2 regions of the Ruminococcus sp. MCC718 genome follow, and region 1 is predicted to be linked to the other one. Evidence: riboswitches for the same ligand, from Rfam matches in the RefSeq annotation. Region 1 holds a riboswitch; the other holds the start of a gene.
What was found. Region 1 has a riboswitch for cobalamin ahead of GPK60_RS11565 (Ig-like domain-containing protein). Riboswitches for the same ligand answer to the same signal wherever they lie in the genome.
Positions count from the first base shown of each region.

Region 2: another riboswitch for cobalamin. It lies ahead of GPK60_RS01960 (sirohydrochlorin cobaltochelatase); the one in region 1 lies ahead of GPK60_RS11565 (Ig-like domain-containing protein).

Region 1 covers NZ_WQNP01000135.1:26,121-36,660, forward strand. Annotated here, with positions in the region: gene GPK60_RS11555 (ABC transporter ATP-binding protein) at 1-195, shown strand, start outside; gene GPK60_RS11560 (flavodoxin domain-containing protein) at 455-976, shown strand; cobalamin riboswitch at 1,190-1,383, shown strand; gene GPK60_RS11565 (Ig-like domain-containing protein) at 1,570-8,922, shown strand; gene GPK60_RS11570 (Ig-like domain-containing protein) at 9,089-10,540, shown strand, end outside.
Region 2 covers NZ_WQNP01000018.1:2,752-6,508, forward strand. Annotated here, with positions in the region: gene GPK60_RS01950 (hypothetical protein) at 1-159, opposite strand, end outside; gene GPK60_RS01955 (hypothetical protein) at 242-829, opposite strand; gene GPK60_RS01960 (sirohydrochlorin cobaltochelatase) at 915-2,177, opposite strand; cobalamin riboswitch at 2,361-2,542, opposite strand; gene GPK60_RS01965 (AAA family ATPase) at 2,769-3,757, opposite strand, start outside.

The DNA of each region.
Region 1 (10,540 bases):
ATCCAGCAGGCCTTTGCCAGCATGATGAAAGGCCGCACCAGCTTTATCGTGGCACATCGTCTCTCGACGATACGTGAAGCAGATATTATTCTTGTGATGGACAGTGGAAAAGTTATAGAACAGGGAACACACGAAGAGTTGCTGGCGGAAAAAGGATTTTATGCAAAATTATATAACAGTCAGTATGAATTGTGATAGTTTTGTAAAGTAGTGTCCTTGTTTTGTAAAGAATTTCTGATATGATTATATCTGATGATGCCAGGGTCAAAAGGTCTAAATCCACATGAGCTTGCTCATAGGTGGATTTAGACCTTGGGACCCATCCCGATATGAGCATAAAAGTGGGATGATAATCCCACGATATGCGAATACTTGGGAGGATTGTGGGAGTGCAACGCACGGAACAATCCGTAGGCATCAGTAAAAAAGAACGCAACAGAAGGAAGGTGCTAAAGTGAAACAGATTGTCATATATAAATCGAGAACCGGATTTACGAAAAAATATGCAAAGTGGCTTGCACAGTCGTTAAACTGTGAGTGCATACCACAGGAAGATGTCGGCGGAGAAAGGCTCTCGGATTACGATGTGATCATTTTCGGGAGCAGCTTCCGTGCAGGAAATGTAGAAGAGCTGAAATGGTACAAAGAGACGATCCTGCCGTTTGAAAAGACAAACGTGCTGTTTGTGACCGGGGCGATGCCGCCGTCTTCTGCAGACGCTGTCAAGTCTATTGAACAGCAGCTGGGCAAAGGAGAGGACAGAGAAGTAAAAGTATTCTACCTGCAAAGCGGGCTGAATTATGAAGCGATGAATCTTGGCGATAAGCTTATGATGAAAGTCTTCTGCAAGATGATGAAAAGCCGCAAAGCACACAGTGAAGAAGAGAAAGCCCTTTTTGAACAGATGCAGAAATCCTTTGATGTCTGTGAAAAGGCAAATCTCGAACCGATGCTCAACTATATACAGGGATTATAAAAAAACAGGAATGTTACATGATTAGAATATGAGATGTGACATTCCTGCTTTTTTGACTTTATATAATAAAAAGCATCTGTTATACGAATCGAACAAACGTATGTAAGATACGAAAAAATTCAGTTATATCAAGGACTTTCAGCAAAAAGAAAAAAGTGGATTTGATTGACAATTATAGGAAATAGGGGTACACTGTTGGCGTAATAGAGGGCTAATTTCATAGGAGTTTTGTGGTGAGATTGCGTTTATGTGATCTCTTTAAAGGAATCCGGTGAGAATCCGGAACAGTTATTCCCTGCTGTATGGGGGACGAAAAAGATTATTTGCCACTGGTTAGTCAAACTGGGAAGGCATCTTGAGTAGGAGGAACCCAAGTCAGAACACAAACACAAAACCGGTTTATCAGCAACGTCCGCAGGCATAGCGGAGGTGTATTTTTTGTCCCCTTTTGCCCGGTGTCTGAAAATTATGAAATTGGAGAACACACAGAAAGGGAAGGAGGAAAACGAAAAAGGAAAACACAGATGTGAGCATGTGTAAAATAAAAAAAGCAAACAGAAGCGAATCGCCAAAAAGCGAATGAGGAGAAACAAATGGAACGAAGAGAAAAAAGATTTGCTTCCAGAATTCTGGCATGGTTTCTGACCTTTTTGATGATCACAACCATGATTCCGACAAGTGCATTCGCAGCACTGCCGGCACAGGACACGGGAGCAGTTGTTTCAGAGGATGCGTCATCGGATGAAACAACGCAGGATGGTATTCTTTTAAAGACAACTTTGACGGACAAGCTTAAGGTAAAAGGACAGCGCAAGCTGTTCGATGTCTGGGCAAGAGATGCTGAGGACAACACGCTCAAACCGACAGCAACTCTTGACGGACAGGTACTTTCGGCAACCTGGAGTGATAATGTAAAGACAAGCTTTACGCTGGATTTCCAGGGCATGGAAGAAGGAGAGCATACCGTTGTTATTTCCGCAGAAGACGGAAAAGGAGCATCGAAAACACAGACTTATACCGTTATTTATCAGAAAGCCAAAAAAGGCGAATTTATCGGTTATGCAACGGTCAGCATTGAAGCCTTTACAATCTCAAAAGGTTATATCGTAGAACCAGTTCTGATGCCGGTTTACGAAGGTGACAATGCAGCGAAAGCATTTGTAAACCTGATCCGTGAAGAAGGCTATGATGTAGAATACACCGGAAGTCTGACCAGCGGTTTCTATCTGTCCCATATCGTAGGATCTAATGCAAAAAACCCAAAGAATGCGACAAAGAAACTGGATCTTGCCGGTGCAGCACTTGAGCCGCATATGGCAGAAAAACTTCCGGATCTGATGTTTGACGCCGACGGCGGAACAGAAGGTTCTCTTGGTGAATTTGACTACAACTACATGTCAGGATGGATGTACTGTGTAAATACGGTATTCCCGAATGTAGGATTTGCAGATTATTATCTGTCTGACGGCGATGTCATGCGTGCACAGTTTACTCTGAAGTACGGCGGTGATATCGGAGGTTCCAGCGGTATGGGCGGCGGCTATGATGATTCTTACAGCGTCGCAAACAAAGATGTGCTGACCACCACTCTGGCAAAGATCAATTCTGCACCGAACAGTGCCGAGCTGAAGGCAGATCCGGATATCGCAGCAAAGATCACAGAAGCAAAAGAAGTTCTGCAAAATATTGTTGCAGAACAGAGTGAAGTAGATAAAGTAAACGATGAACTGAACAAACTGCTTGGCGGTGAGATCACAAGTATCACACTGGATCAGAGTGAGATCACACTGGAAAACGAAGGTACCATGCAGTTAAATGCAAAAGTGGAGCTGACAGGCAAACCGACCGAGCCAATCGAATGGAACAGTGAAGAACCTTCTGTTGCAACGGTGAAAAATGGTTTGGTAACAGCTGTCGGTGCAGGAACGACCACGATCACGGCAACCTGCGGCGAAAAGACAGCAACCTGTAAAGTAACCGTAAATGCAAGTCCGCTTCAGGAAGTCCGGCTGGATAAATCAAAAATGGAAATCCTGAAAAATGACAGTGAAACACTGACAGCGACACTGGTTCCGGCAAATACCACAGATGACAGAACCGTTACCTGGAGCACAAATGCAGAAGATGTCGCAACGGTAAATCAGAGCGGAAGAGTAACCGGTAAAAAAGAAGGAACGGCTGTCATTACAGCAAAGGTTGGTGACAAAGAGGCCAGCTGTACGGTAACAGTCAAAGAAGTCCATACACAGCGGATTTATTTTGATGACAGCAAACTGACCCTGAATAAAGGAAAGAACAAAACCTTATCTCTGAGATTTGATCCGTCCAATACAACGGATGCAAAAAAAGCGACCTGGGAAAGCTCAGAGCCGAGCGTTGCAAGTGTTTCCACAAGCGGATACGTACGTGCACTGAAAAAAGGAACGACTACGGTCACGGCAAAAATCGGTGACATGACTGCTTCCATTGAAATAGAAGTTGTAGAAGTGCCGATGACCGGCGTAAAGATCAGCTATGGCTCTAAATCACTGAAAGTAAAACAGTTCACCTATATGTCAGCAAGCTATCTTCCAAGTGATACCACAGATACCAAGAGCGGAACCTGGAAGAGCAGCAATACAAATGTGGCAACCGTTTCCAGTTCAGGAAGGGTAACTGCAGTCAGTGAAGGCGAAGCGATCATCACATTCATAAGCGGTGCTTTTACTGCAGAATGTTATGTAAAAGTTCTGCCTGCAAATGCAGACGTGTTCAGCACCATATCCATCACTCCGAATCAGAAAGAGATTGGATGTGGCGTTTCTGATACACAGAAGATTATGGCAGATGTAGGCAATGGAACCGATCCGGTCGTATGGACTTCTTCCAATCCGGCAGTTGTGGCAGTCAGCACAGACCAGTCTTTGGCAGCAGCACAGTCAGCAGAGAATACGATGCAGGTTGGAAAAGAAGCAGTGGTCACAGCAACCGGAAAGGGAACAGCAGTGATCACAGCAAAATCAGGACAGAAGAGCGTAGATATTCCGGTAACCGTTGTAGCAGCCGGCATGAAAGAGTTCAAGATCCTGGCAGGAACCAATGCAGAAACTTCTTTTGCATACGAGATCACACCGGAATATAATATTACGAAAAACAAATATCAGGTTGTCATCCCGGATGCAATTACCAATGTATATCTCTACTCCAAACTTGCAGATAATGTAACTGCAACGGTAACAGCACGTTACACAGCGGCAAATAACGGATCTGCGAAGAATATTACACTGAGAAGTGGTGCGACATCAAGTGCCGCCTACCTGACCAAAAAAGACATGAATGGCAACACACTGTATGTAGATGTGAAGAAGGGAGACGAGACAACAACTTATGAATTTGATGTTGTTCGTGAATCCACTCTGACATCCTTAAGTGTGGCATCTGCAGATGGAGAAGAAGTACTTCATCCTGGCTTTGATAAAAATGTAACAGATTACACAGTCAGTGTAACCGACAACAACGACAGCGTAAAAATAAATGCAGCAGCATTTCTGGAAAACGCAGCAGTTTCTGTCAACGGTACCGCAGTGACAGGAGAAACATCAGTTCCTCTGAGCGGAGATGAGACTGTGATCACCGTCAAAGCAGCAATGGAAGATGCACCGTCTCAGGCAAGAGAATACAAGATTCATGTTCTGAGAAAAAAATCCGTAAAACTGACACTGAAAGCAGATCCGGCAGATACAGTGATCACACTGAAAGATGCTGACAGCAAAAAGCTGAAAGCAGAGAACGGTGTATACACACTGAAGGCAGAAGAAACTTACAGCTATGTTGCCGTAAAAGCCGGATATGTTACAAAGAAAGATACGATTTCTATTACAGAAAACACCGAGAAAACCATCACAATGGAAAAAGCACCGGAGAGCACCAGAAAAGATGTATCCGCAGCATGGAAAAACTTCCGTAACAGTGATGACAACATGGGTATTACCTCTGCAAAAACACCAACGAGCGAGGCGACAACCTACGAAAAATGGTTTAAGAAACTGGGAAGCGGCTGGGGTGCAGCACCGAGTGTGCAGATCATCGTGGATAATTCCCTGATCGTCATGAGTGCAAACCATATTTACAAACTGGATCTGAATACAGGTGATATCCTGCAGACAGGCGATATGGTAGCAGCGACAAACTTTGGATACACACCGCCAACCTATGCAGACGGCATGATCTTTGCACCGCTGGCAGACGGACGTGTACAGGCGTTCAATGCAGAGACACTGGAATCTCTGTGGGTTTACCAGGATACGCTGAAAGGCCAGTCCTTAAGCCCGATCACTTACAGTGACGGTTATATTTATACCGGATTCTGGAATGCAGAGACAAAAGATGCAAACTATGTGTGCATCCCGGTTACGGATGAAGATCCGACGAACACACAGGAAGCAAAAGAAGCAGCATGGCAGTACACAAGCCTTGGCGGTTTCTACTGGGCAGGTTCTGTGGTACGCGGTGACTATGTTGTATTTGGTACGGATGACGGCACAAGCGGTTCAGACGGAACCGGACATGTATTATCTCTGAACAAGAAGACCGGAGAAGTTATGGACAGCGTCGATGTAATCGGTGACCAGCGTTCTACGATTGCTTATGACAAAGAAACAGACAGACTGTATTTCACAACAAAAGGCGGCTACCTCTACAGTCTAAAACTGAAATCCGACGGAACCTTTGATAAAGATACGCTGAAATCCGTACAGCCTGGAAGCATGAGCACCAGCACACCGGTTGTATACAACGGAAGAATCTATATCGGTGTGACAAGCGGAAGTAACTTCAGCGGAACCTATTCGATCAGCGTGATTGATGCGGCAACGATGACAGAGATCTACAAAGCACCGCTGAAAGGATATCCACAGTGCTCTGTACTTCTGTCAACCGCTTATGAAAAAGAAGACGGAAGTGTTTATCTGTATGCAACTTATAACAAGAATCCGGGTGGTATCACTCTGATCCGTGATAAAAAAGGACAGACAACTCCGGATGTAGAAGAAATTTTCACACCGGAAAAAGCAAGACAGCAGTACTGTATCACAAGTATTATCTGTGACGAAAACGGTACGCTGTACTATAAGAACGACAGTGCATGCGTTATGGCGGTTGCATCCAGTGAGGCATATATGACCGGCGTAACATCAAGTGCAGAAGGCAGCACGATCGATAATGGCGTGGCATTTGACGGAAAACTTTCCAGTCATGACATCGCTGTCCTGACTTCGGCAGATAAGACGACTCTGACCTTTACTGCTTCCGAAGGAAGCAGCATTACCATCGATGGCGTGGAAGGAAACAGCAGAGAGATGGAACTGACAGAAGCAGGCAAGAGCTTTGATGTTGTTGTGAAAAAAGGAAGCGATGAAAGAACTTATAAATTCACACTGAAACGTGAAAAACCGAATACCAACTTAAAAGAACTGTATGTCAGCGACAGTAATCAGTTTAACATGGGACTGGTCAGCTTAACACCGGCGTTCAGTAAGACAAATCATGTTTATCATGCAGAATACAGCACAACACGCCGCTTCCTGAATATCTGGACAGCAGCAGAAGATACAGGTTCAACTTATAAACTGTATCCGGTAAGTGCAGTAGGAAAGAGCACGGTCATCAGCAGTTCAGAAGGAAATATCATCCGTACTGCAACAAACAGTGGACACGACCGTTATGCGATCTATTTTGCAGACAACAGTGACTGCGCGACCGTCCGGATCGAAGTAACTGCAAAAGACGGCAAGACGAAAGATTCTTACTATGTAACACTGAAACAGCAGACAGGAAATGCACCGGTGATCTCGGCAGAAGAAGGTGCAGGTGTGCGTAAGAGTGCAACAAGTGCATCAGTAACATTCACAGCAAATGAATACGGTACGTTGTACTATAAAGTATTGCCGGAAACGGAAACTGCACCGGAATCCATTGATACAACAGGTGAAGGCATCCAGGTTGAAGTAGGTGAAAATACACTGGAATTAACCGATATTACAGATGCAGCATACAAAGTCTATATGGTGCTGAAAGACAGCGACAGTACACCAAAGACAAGTGAAATGCTGACCGTCAGAGTGGCGTCGGTAGAAGAACTGCTGGCACCGGCAAAAGAAGCAGCCATCACAGAGCTGAACGTATACAAAAATGCAGAGGATTACCGTGATGCAGAAAAAACACAGATCACAAAGATCCTTGCAAATGCAAAAGTCCTGATCAACAATGCAAAAACAGCAGAAGAAATTGCAGAACAGTTAAGCGATGCAAAAGCAGATCTGGACAAACTGAAAACAAGTGCAGAACTTGCAGCGGATGAAAAGACACAGACCGATGCAAATGCAGTAAAAGCACTGATCGAAGCACTTGGAGATGTAACACTCGAGAAAAAAGAAAGTGTAGAAGCAGCAAGAAATGCATACGATGCACTTTCCACAGATGCGAAGAAACTGGTTTCCAATTACGATGTTCTGGTTCAGGCAGAAAAGAGCATCCAGACTCTGGAAGCAAAGAAACAGCAGGAAGAACTGAAAAACCAGATGGATGCAGCGGCAGCAGCATCGATAAGCAATGCAATCACAGCGATCGGCGAAGTAACGCTGGATAAGAGAGGTGTAGTAGAAGCAGCAAGAGCCGCATATGACACCTTGACAGATGATCAGAAAGTCCTGGTAACAAACTACACAGATCTGACAGCAGCAGAGAGCCGCATTGCAGAGCTTGTAAAAGAGGCAACGGACAAAGCAGAAGCAGACAAGGCAGAACAGGAAAGACAGGAAGCCCTGAAAGCCAAAGCACAGCCAGTCATCGATGCCATCGCAGCAATCGGAGAAGTAACGCTGAACAGTGAAAAGGCGATCACAGCAGCAAGAAGTGCATATGAAGCCCTGGAAGCAGAAGTAAAAGAAAAAGTAACGAACCTGTCGGATCTGGTCGTAGCAGAGAAGAATCTGGCACTGCTGAAAGCAGAAAAAGAAAGTCGGGACAAAGATGCAGCGGCAGCAGCATCCGTAAGCAGTGCGATCACAGCAATCGGAGAAGTAACGCTGGATAAGAGAGGCGTAGTCGCAGCAGCAAGAGCCGCATACGATACTCTGAGTGATGTCCAGAAATCACTGGTAACAAACTACAGCGATCTGCAGGCCGCAGAGAGCCGCATTGCAGCACTTGTAAAAGAGGCAGCAGACAAAGCAGAAGCAGACAAGGCAGAGCAGGCAAAACAGGAAGCTCTGAAAACCAAAGCACAGCCGGTAGTCGATGCGATTGCAGCAATCGGAGAAGTAACACTTGACAGTGAAGAAGCGATCACAGCAGCAAGAAGTGCATATGAAGCACTGGAAGCAGATGTGAAAGAAAAAGTAACGAACCTGTCTGACCTGGTTATCGCAGAAAAAGACCTGGCTGCACTTAAAGCAGCAAAGAAAGCAGCAGAAGACCTGAAAGCTCAGCAGGATGCTGCAAAGAAACAGGAAGAAGAAGCCAAGAAAGCACAGGAAGAACAGAATGAGAAACTGAAAGCTCTTGAAGAGGCAAGAAAAGCTCAGGAAGAAAAGCAGAAAGCACTTGAAGAGGCACAGAAGGCTCAGGATGCAAAACTGAAAGAGCAGGAAGAAAAACTGAAAGCAGAGAAAGACAAGTATGGATTTAATGAGAAGACAACTTTGAAATCTGCAAAGGTGAAAGGCAAAAAAGTAACTCTGAAATGGAACAAGGTTAAGGGTGCAAGTGGATACGAAATCTACTGCAAGACTGGAAAAGGCAAGTGGAAACTTGTGAAGACGCTCAATAAGGGCAGCAAGGCAAGCTACAAACTGAAAGGAAAAGCAGGTAAGAAATATACCTACAAAGTACGTGTATTCCAGAAAGTAGAAAATAAAGTGATCTACGGTCAGTACTCAAATACCAAGTCTGCAAAGATTAAAAAATAACAATTAAATTTCCGTATGCTGAGAGCATAAAAATATGAAATATATGCTTATCAGCAAGGAAGATGGATGATCAGGGGGGGCAGAAATCTGCCCCCGGATCACCATTACAAAGATTACAATTTCAGAAAAAGAGATGCACTTACAGAAAGAACAGGAGTGTGGAGAAATGAGCAGAAAAACAAAAAAATGTGGTTATAGAAAACGGATTCTTGCAGGAGTTCTGTCGGCAGTTGTAGCTCTGTCATCTGTCCAGATGCCTGTTACTGCTGTCCATGCGGCAGCGTGGGATCAGAATAAATTTTCAGACAGTCTGAAGCTGCGTTTCTGGAACAATGAAAAGCCGGGAGTGCGTTTTTATATCAATGCAGCGGCAAAATATATTCTGGAAAACCAGCAGGAGCAGTCAGAAAAAACAGGAAACAGCTACCCGACCGTAGGAAGTACGTTTGGAGAATGGTCAGTATGGGATCTGCTGCGCGGCATGTATACAGGGGCAGATTATATCAACAGCATACCGGAGAATTATTTTTCTGACTATTTAAAACGTGTGGAAGCACATGTGGAAAATAAGAAAGGAAATCTGCATGCGGCAAAGTCTACCGAGTGGTCAAGACTGATCTTGCCGCTGACTGCAATGGGATATGATATCCGAAGCGTGGCAGGCTATGATTTTATTGAAAAACTATCTGATTCATTCAGTTTTTCGTATCGCCAGGGCATTAACGGTCCGATCTGGGAGATCATTTCCATGAACAGCGGCGGTTATGAATTTGACCAGACGGATCATCCAGAAACAGCAAATACCTTTGGAAAAATGCTGGATTACATTCTGAATCTGGAGATCACCGATGCAAACGGAATCAAAGGCGGCTGGGCATTGTCAGGAAATGTACCGGATGCCGATATCACTGGCATGACACTGACAGCATTTGCACCATATTATCTGAGTCAGGAAAAATATGAGCAAACAGATGCAACCTATAGTTATGATGAGTTTGCAAGTGCGGTAGAACGCGGTATTCTCGTGCTGGCAAATATGCAGAAGCCGAACGGCGGTTTTGAGAGCTGGGGAACGGTCAACAGCGAATCGACCGTATGGGCGATGATGCCGCTTCTAGAAATGGGGATCGATCCGAAATCAGATAAGGTAACGTTGCCGCATATCGGAAAAACATGCAGCTTTGTCAAAGAAGGAGCGACACGGGACGGCGTTTACACCGACAATATGGTAGATGCACTTCTGACCTTCTGGGCAGCCGGAAGCGGAAGCAGTGCGTCGATCGGCGGATTTAAACATGTAACGGCAGGCTACGACGGAGGTGGCGGTTCCGGCACAACGGTCAATCCGATGGCAACCGACCAGGCACTTTACGGACTGATTGCATACGACCGTTTTGCACACAAACAGAATTCCCTTTTTGATATGCAGGATCAGCTGGACGGCAGTTATCTGAATGCCACGGCAGATACTTATACGATCACCTATGACGGTCAGAAAGAGGGCGAGACCTTCACAACAGAAGCTTCCCCTTATGCAGAAGTACTCTTATCCGAAGGAAAAGTAACCGATGAACAGGAAACATTTTTGACGGAGTGGAATACCAAACCGGACGGAAGC
Region 2 (3,757 bases), on a different contig from region 1:
GTCATAATGTGAACTGCTCCATTTAATCTCAGCTGTTACTTTTCCATCTTTTACCGAAATGTCAGTCGGAGAATCGATCGTTGCTCTTCCGCTTCCGCCTTCCATCGTAACTTCTGCGGTGTATTCACCGTCTTTTAAATTTAGTTCCTCTGCTGTCATGATTTCTCCTTTTCAAGATAAAAAGCTGCTGCAAAATATGTAGATACATATCGCAGCAGCTTTTCGCAAAATCTGATATTTTTTATTCTTCTGCTTTTACCGGATTGGAAACGCTGACTTTATGGTCATACCATTTTCCTTTTGTTCCGATCAGTGCCAGATCAAATTCCTCATCGATAGCCGGAACAGGAACATCAAATGCATTCACTTCTTCTGCCGGTTCACCGTCATTATAATCTACGGTTTCCACAACCGGCTGCAGCAGTTCTGCTCCATCTTTCTGTGCATCCTCTGCAAGTCCCGGATACAGATTTACAATGTTTGTAGAACGCAGCGTGATATGAATGGTCATCTTTCCGTCTTTTACGGTCAGAGTTCCTTTTCCATCATACATTTCATTGACCTGGAACATACTGCTGTCTGTATTAAAATCAGCCGTGTAAGTTCCATCTTCCAGTGTTGCAGCGGCTTCTGTTGCCTCTGTGTCTGCGGTCGTTTCTGCTACACTCTCCGCCTCCTGTGTTTCTTCGGTCTGTACCTGTGTTTCAGAAGCTGCCTCTGTCTGTGCAGCACTCTGTGTTTCTGTCTGGCTTGTGCTGTTTCCGCAGCCAACTGCCAGTGCACAGCTAAGTGCCATTAATCCTGCTAATGTAATGATTCTTTTCTTCATTTTTGTTCCTGTCCTTCTATTTTGCTTCTTTTTTCAAGAATACCTCTGACATTCCTGCTGCGAGGTACACCTCATGTATTACTTATTACTCGTTTATAGCATCTGCTGTATGAGCAACGTAGAGATCCTGGATTGCTTTGATCTCACCCAGACCTGCGATCTGTGTATCAATGCTGTCAAATTTTCCGGATGCCTCAAACTGGCTCTTCCAAGAATCGTCATCATCGCCTGCCATATCGTTGTTTGCATGATCTCCAGCAACAACCATCAGCGGACGAAGGATTACTTTTTTGTATCCTGCTGCAGATACAGCTTTGATCACTTCTTCGCATGCTGTCTCTTCCGGTTCGCCTTCAACGGTTCCGATAAATACATTTTCATAACCAAGCTCTTTCATCTGAGCCTGCATCTGGCTGTAAGAAACTTTTGCTGTATGAGAAGTTCCATGTCCCATAAATACAAATGCAACGCCATCTTCTTTTGCTGCATCCAGGGAATCATAATTTGCTGTTGCTACTGCTTCAGAAGTGATTGCTTCTGCTACTGCTTTTTTATCATCGTTTACAGTATCTGCATCATCTCCGACCTCACCCAGCAGCGGTTCTGCTACTTTTACAGATTCAAATTTATCTTTATATGCATCTACGGCATCCATCAGTTCGTCATACTCTGCACCATGCATCAGATGTGTAGGCTGAATAACCAGATTTTTAACGCCATTATTTACGGCACGTTCCAGAGCCTGATCCATGTTGTCGATGTGCTCATCATCACGAGCCTGGATGTGATTGATAATGATCTGTGCTGTGAATGCTCTTCTTACAGACCAGTCCGGATTTGCAGCCTGCAGTGCATCTTCAATACCTTTGATATCAGCAACACGGCTGTCATTGAAAGAAGTACCAAAGCTTACAACCAGGAGTTCGTTTTCACCAATCTCATCACCATTGCGCGGATCATCTTTGGATGCATCACCGGTATCTCTTCCGAAATAATCCGGATCAGCTTCTTCGCCTTCAACCAGTTCTTTCTGAGCATCTGTCAGAGCATCCCATGCTTCTTTTGCTTCTTTACACTGCTCGTCTGTGTTCTCATTTCTTTCCTGAACATAAATTGCATCGATCAGAGCTGCTACTTTATCTGCTGCCGCCTGATCATCTTCTGCTTCCGTAGCTGCTGCTGTTTCAGAAGCTGCCTCGGTTGTTGCCGCTTCGGTAGCTGCTGCTGTCTCGGTTACTGCAGTTGTCTCTGTCGGAGCAGTTGTCTCTGCTGTTTTGCTTCCGCATCCTGCCAGCATAGATGCTGTAATTGTTGTTACACATAAAATCGTTACCAGTTTTTTCTTCATTTGCCTTTCCTCCCAAAATAATACTTTTATTTGAAACAAATAAGATTTGGGAGAAAAAGAAAATCCAACGAACACACGTCGTTGGACTGTATACTGGATAACAACAGCCAAACCAGAATTTCTTCGGCTTCGCTGTTTCTATTTCAATTCGGTACAATCAATCCTCGTGACCTGGAATATCTATTCCCCGCACCACAGTCTGGCAGGTCTCCTGGCTTACAGTTTTAACGCACATTGCTGCCTTCCCGATATCTCAGTGGCATAATAAGCAATGCACTCCTGTTTACAGTGACGAGATCGCACGGGTCTTTCACCTGTTTCCCTATTCTCCGCCTTGCGGCGACACCAGCTGCTTCTTATTCTATTTCAAATATTCGTTCCTAACAGTCCGATAATTACTCTATAACCTATCATTTATATCTGACTGTTATTTACATTTCCAAATTATAGCATAAATTTTAAAATAATCAACTGTTTTATGTTATTTTAACTCAAGGCACAACCATAAAAAACAATTATCTATATCAATTCCCGTTACTACCATAATATCGATAAATCTGATTCATACCTCACTTTTTCTTCCTTTTTTACTTAGCTATTTATTAATAATTCTTCTATTTTACAGGTATGTTTTTTTGTTATTTTATCATATGAAATCCCCACTGCCAGAATATTTTGCGGGTATTGTCTGTGTTCTCCCAGTTTTCCTTTGAAACGTAATATATAATCTTTTTCTTTAATCTGTTTGATAGCTTCTTCTGGTGTCTGATCCACTTTTAATTCCAATATGATGCCCTTATCTTCATATCTGACAGGATAAAAAATAAAGTCCACAAATCCTTTTCCAGCTTTATCTTCTCTTTCTATCCTATAAAAATCTCTTGCAGAAAGATAAACCAGATTTACAATCGCCGATAATTCCACCTCATTATTATAAGATAAGATTGGCGTTTCCGTATTATGTGCATATTGCAAAATTTCAGCCATAGTATCTGTATCTTTATTTAAAGTCGCCTGTAACATTTTATTAGAAATATTTGCAAGTCTGTATATATATCCCAGGGATTTTTCCTTTTTCATCATAGATGCATAGCTTCCCTGTAACTCTTTATTTGGAATAAACACGCAGCCATTATCATACGTCAATAATCCATAAACAACCATCGCCGAATATATTTCTTCCTTTGTATCGAGCTGCTGTGCCGTTGCTGCATATTCCTCAATACCCGATGGTATTTTTTCTCCTGCAAACATGAGAACCAGATCTTCCTGTACGTCATCTATATTGTTTTTAACATAGCTGAATACGGAATCATATTTTCCTGAGCTGACCCAGTAATTTGACAGCTGATTATCGGACAATGCACATACAACCGAACGCGGATTATACAATCTCTGACCGGATGCTGTGTGATAACCGTCATACCATTCCCTCAAGCCCTCTCGGTCAATTTGAGGCTTTTTTGTATTCTGAAGATATTTTTCATACAACTTATCTACTTCTTCATCTGAAAATCCAAAATACTCACTGAAACGAATACGTGTTGCCATATTATATTCCAGAAACATATTCAATTCCG